Azoarcus olearius: one gene and its partner. Each later gene encodes a partner of the first gene's protein in a complex. Links are inferred from orthologs where the notes say so. Each region holds a gene or a part of one and is shown in the gene's direction. Other genes may lie near its edges.

Region 1 (5,640 bases):
TTGCCGACCAGCCGGGCCTGACGCGCGATCGCCATTACGGTGTCGGCCGCGTTGGCGACCGTGATTACCTCGTGGTGGATACCGCCGGTTTCGACCCCGTGGCCAAGGACGGGATCATGCACGAGATGGCGCGGCAGGCCGAACAGGCCATCGCCGAGGCTGATGTGCTGCTGTTCCTGGTGGATGGCCGCGCGGGGCGTACCCCGCACGACGACCAGATCGCCGCGCACCTGCGCCGCGCCGGCCGCCCCGTGGTGGTCGTGGTGAACAAGGCGGAAGGGCTGGACCGCGCGACCGTCGCGGCGGATTTCCATGCGCTTGGCCTGGGTGCGCCGCTGGCGGTGTCCGCCGCGCACGGCGACGGCGTCAAGGCGCTCGTCGAACTCGTGCTTGCGCCGTTCCCGGCTGACGACGAGGTCGAAGCCGCCGAAGATGCCGGTCCGCGCGTCGCCATCGTCGGCCGCCCGAATGTGGGCAAGTCCACCCTGGTGAACACCCTATTGGGCGAAGAGCGTGTGATCGCCTTCGACATGCCGGGTACCACCCGCGATGCAATCGCGATTCCCTTCGAGCGCGGCGGCAAGCAGTACACGCTGATCGACACCGCCGGCCTGCGGCGCCGCGGCAAGGTGTTCGAGGCCGTCGAGAAATTCTCGGTGATCAAGACCCTGCAGGCGATCCAGGAAGCCAATGTCGTGGTGCTGGTCCTCGACGCGGCTCAGGATATCTCGGACCAGGACGCGCATATCGCGGGCTTCGTACTCGATACCGGGCGCGCGCTGGTGGTCGCGATCAACAAGTGGGATGCGGTCGATGACTATCGCCGCGCGCGTCTCAAGGAGGATATGGCGCGCAAGCTCGCGTTCCTGTCCTTCGCACGCTTCCATCAGATTTCGGCCCTGCGCGCGGAGGGCATCGCCGCGCTGTTGAAGTCGGTGGACGGGGCTTACGCGGCCGCGATGTCCAACCTCTCGACACCGCGCCTCACGCGCACCATGCAAGCCGCGGTCGCCAAGCAGGCCCCACCCCGCCATGGCAGCGCCCGGCCCAAACTCCGCTACGCTCACCAGGGCGGCATGAACCCGCCCGTCATCGTGATCCACGGCAACGCGCTCGATCACATTCCCAACTCCTACGTCCGCTTCCTCGAGCGGACCTTCATGGAGGCCTTCAAGTTGCAGGGGACGCCCTTGCGGATCCAGTTCCGGACCGCGCACAATCCCTATGCGACAAAGGCGTGATTGTCGAGGAATATTTCCACACCAGGGATGATTGATGCATTGTCATTGTGGCGGTGCAGCATGAAATCCTATACATTCATAAAAACACAACTATAGAGGTTCAACGATGAGCAACAAGGGCCAACTGCTTCAAGACCCGTTTCTCAACACCTTGCGGCGCGAACATGTGCCGGTTTCGATCTACCTCGTAAACGGCATCAAGCTGCAGGGGCAGATCGAGTCGTTCGACCAGTACGTCGTCCTGCTGAAGAACACTGTTACCCAGATGGTGTACAAGCACGCCATTTCCACCGTGGTGCCGGCGCGCCCGGTCACCATCCAGCAGCAGGATGGCGAGGGCGGGAACTGATTTCCGGCATTGCGCCGCGGAGTTCTAGCCGGAGTGCCCGCCCGGCCCGTGTGATTTCTTCGGGCGCCGGAATGTCCCCTGATGTTTGATCGCCCAGCGACCGGCGAGCGCGCCGTGCTTGTGCAGCTGGACCTCGGGCAAGGCGCCATCGAGGAACGGCTTTCCGAACTCGAACTGCTCGCCACCAGCGCCGGCGCCACCGTCGAGGCGGTGGTGCGCGGACGGCGCAGCGCACCGGATTCCGCGCTGTTTGCCGGTAGCGGGAAGGTGCAGGAGATCGCCGAGGCGCTGCAGGCGCACGGCGGCGACCTCGTCATCTTCAACCACGCGCTCTCCCCGGCCCAGCAGCGCAACCTCGAACGTTCGCTCTCCTGCAGGGTCATCGACCGCACGGCACTGATCCTCGACATCTTCGCCCTGCGTGCGCGCAGTCACGAGGGCAAGCTGCAAGTCGAGCTTGCCCAGTTGCAGCATCTGTCTACCCGCCTCGTGCGAGGCTGGACCCACCTGGAGCGCCAGAAGGGCGGTATCGGCCTGCGCGGCCCGGGCGAAAAACAGCTCGAAACCGACCGCCGGTTGCTCGGTGGCCGTGTGAAGCTGTTGAAGTCGCGGCTCGCCCAGATCGAAAAGCAGCGTCGGGTCCGGCGTCGCGCGCGCGAGCGTAACGATGCGCTGACGGTGTCTCTCGTGGGCTATACCAATGCCGGCAAATCGACGTTGTTCAACGCGCTGACAAAGGCGGGCGCCTACGCGGCGGACCAGTTGTTTGCCACGCTGGATACGACGTCACGACGTCTTTTTGTCGGCGGCGGGAACGTCGTGCTTTCCGATACGGTCGGATTCATCCGCGACCTGCCGCATGCGTTGGTGGCGGCGTTCGAAGCCACGCTTGAAGAGACGGCGCATGCGGACGTCCTGCTGCACGTGGTCGATGCGGCAAGCGAGGATCGGGATGCGCAGATCGAGGCTGTCAATCGCGTGCTGGAAGAAATTGGTGCCGCCGAGGTGCCGCAGATACTGGTGTGGAACAAGATAGACCTCACGCATGCCGCTCCGGCGGTCGAGCGGGGGGACTGTGATAGAATCAGGCGCGTTTTTTTGAGCGCCAGGACGGGCGAAGGGCTCGAACTGCTCCGCGAGGCGCTGGCCGAGCTTGCGTGCCGCGACGCGCCGCCCGGTTCCGGTGCGGCAGATCCAGTCGGCAACCAACCTATTCAATAGTGCTAACAGGCGTTCTCATGTCTCTTAACGACCCACGTTGGGGTGGCCAGGGCGGTAACAATGGCGACCGCGGCGACGGCAATCGCGGTGGCAATCAGGGGCCTCCTGACCTGGAAGAAGTTTGGCGCGACTTCAATCAGCGTCTCTCTGGCATGTTCGGGGGAAAGCGTCAGGGCCGGGGTTCTGGCGGCGGGGGCGGAGACGGCCCGCAACTACCCAATTTTTCATTTCGGCAGTTCGGTGGTGGCCTCGGTGCGCTCGTCGCGCTGGTGCTGATCGTGTGGCTGGCGAGCGGGCTTTACACCGTTGACGCCAACCAGCGCGGCGTGGTCCTGCGTCTTGGCAAGTTCACCGAGACAACCGAGCCCGGCCTGCGCTGGCGCTTGCCCTATCCGTTCGAAACCCATGAGATCGTCGACCTCACCGGGGTGCGTACCGTCGAGGTGGGCTATCGCGGATCGGAGCGCAACAAGGTCCTGCGCGAGTCGTTGATGCTCACCGACGACGAGAACATCATCAACATCCAGTTCGCCGTTCAGTACGTGCTGAACAGTCCGGAGAATTACGTCTTCAACAACCGTTTCCCCGACGAATCCGTCGCGCAGGCGGCCGAGACGGCCATGCGCGAAATCGTCGGCAAGAGCCGGATGGACTTCGTGCTGTACGAAGGGCGCGAAGAGATTGCCGCGACCGCGCACGAACTGATGCAGCGCATCCTCGATCGCTACCAGACCGGCATCCTGATCAGCCGGGTCACGATGCAGAATGCGCAGCCCCCGGAGCAGGTGCAGGCCGCCTTCGACGACGCCGTGAAGGCGGGTCAGGACAGGGAGCGCCAGAAGAACGAAGGCGAAGCCTACGCGAACGACGTGATTCCGCGTGCGCGCGGCACGGCCTCGCGCCTGATCGAGGAAGCCAACGCCTACCAGGCGCGCGTGGTTGCCAACGCAGAGGGCGAGGCGAGTCGTTTCAGCCAGATCCTCGCCGAGTACAAGCGCGCGCCGGACGTGACCCGCGAACGCCTGTACCTCGAAACCATGCAGCAGGTGCTGTCCAGCACGTCGAAGGTCATGATCGACGCGAAGGGTAACGGCAACCTGCTGTTCCTTCCGCTCGACAAGCTCGTTCAGCAGGCGGCCGCGGGCACCACAGGCGCGGGTGAGCCGACGGCCTCCGTGCCGCCGCCATCCCCGTCTTCCGGGTTGCCCGATACCCGGACCCGTGAACTGACCCGCAACCGCGACCGGGGAGAACGCTGATGCGCGACAAGCTTTCCGTGATTGCCGGTGTGGTGCTCTTTGCCATCGTGCTGGCGTCGATGTCGCTGTTTACCGTCGATCAGCGCCAGTACGCGATCGTGTTCCAGCTCGGCCAGGTCAAGGAGGTCATCGACGCCCCGGGCCTGAACTTCAAGCTGCCGCTGATCCAGAACGTGCGCTATTTCGAGAAGCGCATCCTGACGATGGACACGCCGGAGCCGGAGCGTTTCATCACGTCGGAGAAAAAGAACGTGCTGGTCGACCACTTCGTGAAGTGGCGCATCATCGATCCGCGGCTGTATTACGAATCCGTGGCGGGTGACGAAACCCGCGCCAGGACGCGCCTTAACCAGACGGTCAATTCCGGTCTGCGCGAAGAGTTCGGCAAGCGCACGGTGCACGACGTCGTGTCGGGCGCGCGCGACCAGATCATGGAAGACATGCGCGCCAAGGCCGACCAGGATGCACGCAAGATCGGTGTCCAGATTCTTGATGTGCGCCTGAAGCGGGTCGATCTGCCGAACGAGGTCTCGGAGTCGGTGTATCGGCGCATGGAGGCGGAGCGCAAACGGGTGGCTAACGAACTGCGCTCCCAGGGTGCGGCCGAGGCGGAGAAGATCCGTGCCGATGCCGACCGCCAGCGCGAGGTGCTGATCGCCGGAGCCTACCGCGAAGCGCAGCAGGTCAAGGGTGCGGGCGACGCGAAGGCTACCCAGATCTATGCCGAGGCCTTTGGCCAGAGTCCCGACTTCTATTCCTTCTATCGCAGCCTCGAGGCCTATCGAGCCAGCTTCGATGGCAAGGACGACGTCATGGTGGTGGATCCGAGTTCGGACTTCTTCAAGTTCATGAAGAACTCCGGAGGCGCGCGAAGGAACTGATCGCCGGATGGGTTCCAGTGTGATGATGGCCTTCGCGCTGATGTTGATCATCGAAGGCATCCTGCCTTTTGTCGCGCCAGCCGCCTGGCGCGAAACTTTTTTGCGGCTCGCCAGCATGGCTGACGGTCAAATCCGCTTCATCGGATTGTCGTCCATGTTGCTCGGGCTCGTTCTCCTGTTCGTTTTCAACTGAGTCTTACATGCGCTGGGTATTGCCCGATCACATTCAGGACGCGCTGCCGTCCGAGGCAGCCAGCCTCGAGGCGTTGCGCCGCCGCCTGCTGGACGCATTCCGCGTCCGGGGCTATCAATTGGTGATGCCGCCGCTGCTCGAGTACCTGGACTCTCTGACCACGGGCGCCGGTCAGGACCTGAAGCTGCGCACCTTCAAGCTGGTCGATCAGGTATCGGGCCGGACCATGGGCGTACGGGCCGACATGACGCCGCAGGTCACGCGCATCGATGCGCACCTGCTCAACCGCGCTGGCGTGTCCCGTCTGTGCTACTGCGGCAGCGTGTTGCATACGCTTCCATCGACGCTGACGGCGACGCGCGAGCCCCTGCAACTGGGGGCGGAGCTTTACGGCCACGCAGGCATCGATGCCGACATCGAAATCGTCCGCCTGCTGGCGGACGTGCTGCGCCTGGCCGAAGTGCCGGCGAGTCGCATCGATATCGGTCATGTCGGT
Region 2 (5,280 bases), 3.2 Mb from region 1 along the record:
GCCGGAGGCATTCACCCGCGGCAGGCCGTAGGACAGGGTGGCGTCCATGTGGAAGTGGGCGTCGACGAAGGGCGGGCTGACGAGCTGGCCTGCGGCGTCCAGGGTCTGGGCCGCATTGGCGGAGAGGGCCGGCTCGACGGCGACGATGCGGCCACCGGCGATGCCGATGTCGAGACCTTGGCGGCCGTCGGACAGGGTGCAGTTGCGTAGCACGAGATCGAGCATGGGAACTCCGGACAGGATGTGCAGCGCCTGGGGGTTTTTAACCCGCCGCGCGGCGGCGCGCAAACCGCTGTGCGACAGGAACACCGGTTGCAGGAGCGCCGCTTTGCGAGGCGCGCGCCAGGGCGCGGTGGCCACCGGACGACAGGAGACGGAGATGGGCAAACCCGGGAACGATGAAGAAGCACAGGGCCGTGCGCGGCTGCACGACGAAGAAGTGGGCCGTGGCCCGGGAGGCGAGACGCACCAGGTGGCGGGCGGCGAGGTGCCGGTGCTGACCACCCAGCAAGGGGTGCCGGTGGCCGACGACCAGAACTCGCTGAAGGCCGGTGCGCGCGGGCCGACGCTGCTGGAAGATTTTCACTTCCGCGAGAAACTTTTCCACTTCGACCACGAGCGCATCCCCGAGCGCGTGGTCCATGCGCGCGGCTATGGCGCGCACGGCTATTTCGAAACCTACGAGTCGCTTTCCGACCTCACCCGCGCGGATCTCTTCCAGCGCGCCGGGGAAAAGACGCCCGCCTTCGTGCGCTTTTCCACCGTCGCCGGCAACAAGGGCTCCGCCGACATGGTGCGCGACGTGCGCGGCTTCGCGGTGAAGCTCTACACCCGCGAAGGCAACTGGGACATCGTCGGCAACAACATCCCGGTGTTCTTCATCCAGGATGCGATCAAGTTTCCCGACGTGGTCCATGCGGTCAAGCAGGAGCCGGACCGCGACTTTCCGCAGGCGGCTTCCGCGCACGACAACTTCTGGGACTTCATCTCGCTGACGCCGGAATCCATGCACATGGTGATGTGGATCATGTCCGACCGCACCATCCCGCGCTCCTTCCGCTTCATGGAGGGCTTCGGGGTGCATACCTTCCGCCTGGTCGATGCCGAGGGCGGCTGGCGCTTCGTCAAGTTCCACTGGAAGCCCAAGCTCGGTCTGCAGTCGGTGGTGTGGAACGAGGCGGTGAAGATCAACGGCGCCGATCCCGACTTTCACCGCCGCGACCTGTGGAACGCGGTGCAGAGCGGCAACTTTCCGGAATGGGAGCTGGGCCTGCAGGTGTTCGACGAGGACTTCGCCAACAGCTTCGACTTCGACCTGCTCGACCCCACCAAGATCATCCCCGAGGAAGTCCTGCCGGTGCGCAAGGTGGGGCGGCTGGTGCTGGACCGCATGGTGGACAACTTCTTCGCGGAAACCGAACAGGTGGCGTTCTGCACCCAGAACATCGTGCCCGGCATCGACTTCAGCGAAGACCCGCTGCTGCAGGGGCGCAACTTCTCCTACCTCGACACCCAGCTGAAGCGGCTCGGCGGGCCCAACTTCACCCATCTGCCGATCAACGCGCCCAAGTGCCCCTTCCACCACTTCCAGCAGGACGGCCACATGGCCTTCTTCAATCCCAAGGGCCGGGCCAACTACGAGCCGAATTCCTGGGGCGGGGCCGAGGGCGGGCCGCGCGAGGCGCCGGACATCGGCTTCAAGAGCGCCCGCACCGACATCGCCGGCCCCAAGCTGCGCATCCGTTCCGATACCTTCGCCGACCACTACAGCCAGGCGCGCCAGTTCTACATCAGCCAGACCGAAGTGGAGCAGCGCCATCTCGCCGACGCGCTGGTCTTCGAGCTGAGCAAGGTCGAAACGCCGGTGATCCGCGAACGCATGGTGTCGCACCTGCTCAACATCGACGCCGCGCTCGCCGGCAAGGTCGCGGACGGCATCGGCCTCACCCAGATGCCGCAGGCCGCGACGCCGGCGCGCCCGCCGCGCACCGACCTGCCGCCTTCGCCGGCGCTCAGCATCCTGCAGAACGGTCCGCAGTCGTTCGCCGGGCGCAAGCTCGGCGTGCTGGTCACCGACGGTTGCGATGCGGCCCTGGTGGCCGCGTTGCGCAGCGCGGTGGAGGACGCCGGCGGCATGGTCGAGGTGGTGGCGCCGCGCGTCGGCGGCGTCACCGCGGACGACGGCCGCCTGCTGCCGGCCCACCACCAGCTCGACGGCGCCCCCTCGGTGCTGTTCGATGCGGTGGCGGTGCTGCCCTCGGCCGAAGGCGTCGCCGCGCTGGCCGACAAGCCGCAGGCGCGCGATTTCGTCGCCGATGCCTATGCGCACTACAAGTTCGTCGCCTACGTGTCGGCGGCGCGCAAGCTGTTCGACAAGGCCGGGCTGCCCGCCCAGCTGGACGGCGGCTTCGTTGCGCTGGACACCGGCTCGCCGCCCAGCGCCTTCCTGGCCGCGGCGGCGCCGCTGCGCTTCTGGGCCCGGCCGGGCGCCTGAGCGCGGCTCAACGGGTACCGAACAGGCGGTCGCCGGCATCGCCGAGGCCGGGCACGATGTAGCCGTGCTCGTCCAGGTGGCTGTCGACCGCCGCCACCGTCACCGGCACGTCGGGATGGTGGGCGGCGAGCGCCGCCAGCCCTTCCGGCGCCGCCAGCAGGCACACCAGGCGCAGGCTGGCGACGCCTTCCTCCTTCAGCCGCGACAGCGCCGCGGTGGCGGAATTGCCGGTGGCGAGCATCGGGTCGACGACGATCACCTCGCGCTCCTCGATGTCCTCCGGCAGCTTGAAGTAGTACTCCACCGGCTGCAGCGTGTGCGGGTCGCGGTAAAGGCCGATGTGGCCGACGCGCGCGCCCGGCAGCAGCTCGATCATGCCGTCCAGCATGCCGTTGCCGGCGCGCAGGATGGACACCAGGCAGAGCTTCTTGCCGGCAATCATCGGCGCCTTGCATTCCGCGATCGGCGTGGTGACGCTGACCCGTTCGGTGGGCAGGTCGCGGGTGACCTCGTAGGCCAGCATCGCCGCGATCTCGCGCACCAGGCGGCGGAAGTTGTCGGTGGTGGTGTCGGCGCTGCGTGCCACAGAGAGCTTGTGCTGCAGCAGCGGGTGGTCGATCACGCGCAGGGCAGGGTGCATGGCAGGTCTCCCGGGGGTCAGAACACGGTTCCATCGCTGAGGATGGCCAGCGGCGGCGCGCCGCCGGGCCGGCGGTCGGCGGCGATGCGGCGGCCGGCCGACCAGGTGCCGCCCTGCAGCACGCAGGGCAGCGGAAACGCGGCGGCCGACAGGCCCAGCTCGGCACGTACCGCGTCGGCCAGGCGATCCAGGCCGATCACCGTCAGCGCGCGCCATTCGATGATCGCCGGCGCATCGACGGTGAGGGGTTCTGCCAGCAGCGCCGGATCGCGCGGCGCGATCACGCCGAAATCGAGCAGCAGGCCGCCGTTGCGGTACTCCGGCAGGCCGCTCAGGCGGTCCACGCCGCTGATCGTGAAACCCGCCTGCTGCAACGGTTCCAGCAGCGAATAGGTGAGCCATTGGGTAAGCTTGTGGAAGGGCACGAGGCCGTCGCCGGGCAGTGCCGGGTGCGGCCAGCAGTCGCCCAGCGGCACGCCGTCCATCACCGTGCGGCCGGGCCACACCGGGCCGAGTGCGCGCAGCAGCACCGCCAGCACTTCGCCCGCATCCAGCGGCCGTCCGGCGGCGCGCGCGGCGAGGTAATCGACCAGATGGCCGAGCCGCGCCGGGCGGCCGAACACGGCCGGCGTGGCCTCCATCACCTCGCCCAGCCGGCGCAGTAGCGCGGCGCGGCCCTCCAGCCCCACCAGCGGATTGGCCGCGCTCGCCTGAAAGGCTTCTGCCAGCCGGGCGGGCGCCAGCCGCGCCAGCGCCGCGGCATCGCTGCGCAGCGGGCGCGTGGGGTCGGCCGAGAAGCCGCCGCCGGCAAACAGCGCGAAGCTCGCCACTCCCAGCCCTTCGGAGCGCCCCAGGCTCAGGCCGTTGGCGCCGTCGCGGTAGCGCCACGCAGTGCCGGCCCCAGCGTCGAGCAGCACGCTGGGGATGACCAGGTCGAACGCGACGCGCGCGCGCTCCAGCGGGGTGTCGTCCAGCCCGGCGCGCGCGGCGAGCGCCGCCCAGCGGTCCACGCCGCCGGCCTCGAAGTGGCGCCAGCGGCTGTGGTAGGGCACGGCCAGATCCGGGTAGTCGTGGCGGATGGTGTCGGCGACGTAGGCGGCGGTGGCGGGAAGATGCTGCGGCTGCCAGGTAAATAGTGCCGAGTTGCCCGCCTCGACATGGCGCATGACCGCGGCGCAGCGGCTGCGCACCGCTTCGGCGCACAGCAGCGCCGCGGCCGGGTGGTCGTCCGCCACCGGGGTATGCCAGCCGGCGCGGCTGATCGAGGTGGCGGCGGTGGCCGCGGCGATGGCGTCGATGAAGCTCATGGGCGGGCCTCCGTCAATGCGGGCGTGCCGGGCGGCGCGGCCGTCGGTTCATTCGTGCAGCCCGCGGCCCTTGGCGAGCGCGAGTTCGGCTTCGGCTGGCGGTGCCTCGACGCTGAAATAGCCGGCGGCGACCTTGGCGTCCATCTCGACGCGGGCGTCGGGTGGAATCAGCGCATCCGGAATCGCCACCCGTTCCACCACTTCGATGCCCGCCGCGGCGAGCGCGCCGTGCTTCATGTTGCTCATCGACGCCCAGCGGTCGATGCGGCGGATGCCGAGCCAGTGGAAGACATCGGGCATCAGCTGCTGGAAGCGCATGTCCTGCACGCCGGCGACGCATTCGGTGCGCTCGAAATAGGTTTCGGCGCGGTCGCCGCCGCGCTGGCGCTTGCGCGCGTTGTAGACCAGGAACTTGGTGACCTCGCCGAGGGCACGGCCTTCCTTGCGGTTATAGACCACCAAGCCGACCCCGCCCTGCTGCGCCATCTCGACGCAGACCTCGATGCCGTGGGCGAGGTAGGGCCGGCAGGTGCAGATGTCGGAGCCGAACACGTCGGAGCCGTTGCATTCGTCATGCACGCGGCAGGCGACCTTCGTTTCCGGGCGGCCGAGCTTGGCGACGTCGCCGAAGAAGTAGAGCGTCATGCCGCCGATCGGCGGCAGGAAGACCTTCAGGTCGGGCCGCGTGACCAGTTCGGGGAACATCCCCGCGGTCTGTTCGAAGAGCGCGCGGCGCAGCGCGGTCTCGCGGATGCCGAAGCGCTCGGCGATGCCGGGCAGGTACCACACGGGGTCGATCGCCGCCTTGGTCACGCGCACGTCGCCATTGGCGGCCAGCA

Evidence for each region. Proteins that work in one complex are often made in the same cells at the same time.
Region 2: the proteins of hfq (region 1) and katE are in contact, whole or in part, in a crystal structure (PDB 3VU3), measured with the Escherichia coli proteins. The link is inferred for Azoarcus olearius from one-to-one orthologs.

The regions. Positions count from the first base shown.
Region 1 is NZ_CP016210.1:1,036,986-1,042,625, forward strand. The notes cover bases 15-2,968. They hold hfq (RNA chaperone Hfq), read left to right. Parts: upstream 15-1,347; coding sequence 1,348-1,590; downstream 1,591-2,968. Other genes in these bases: der (ribosome biogenesis GTPase Der), read left to right, coding at 15-1,241; hflX (ribosome rescue GTPase HflX), read left to right, coding at 1,672-2,811; hflK (FtsH protease activity modulator HflK), read left to right, coding at 2,829-2,968. In the rest of the region: more of der, read left to right, coding at 1-14; more of hflK, read left to right, coding at 2,969-4,070; protease modulator HflC, read left to right, coding at 4,070-4,951; dqs_RS04965 (DUF2065 domain-containing protein), read left to right, coding at 4,959-5,144; dqs_RS04970 (ATP phosphoribosyltransferase regulatory subunit), read left to right, coding at 5,152-5,640. UniProt on the Escherichia coli protein: RNA chaperone that binds small regulatory RNA (sRNAs) and mRNAs to facilitate mRNA translational regulation in response to envelope stress, environmental stress and changes in metabolite concentrations.
Region 2 is NZ_CP016210.1:4,211,220-4,216,499, reverse strand. Bases 1-2,936 are described here. They hold katE (catalase), read left to right. Parts: upstream 1-379; coding sequence 380-2,494; downstream 2,495-2,936. Other genes in these bases: upp (uracil phosphoribosyltransferase), read right to left, coding at 2,502-2,936; dqs_RS19290 (amidohydrolase family protein), read right to left, coding at 1-225. In the rest of the region: more of upp, read right to left, coding at 2,937-3,134; dqs_RS19275 (URC4/urg3 family protein), read right to left, coding at 3,152-4,441; dqs_RS19270 (GTP cyclohydrolase II), read right to left, coding at 4,490-5,280.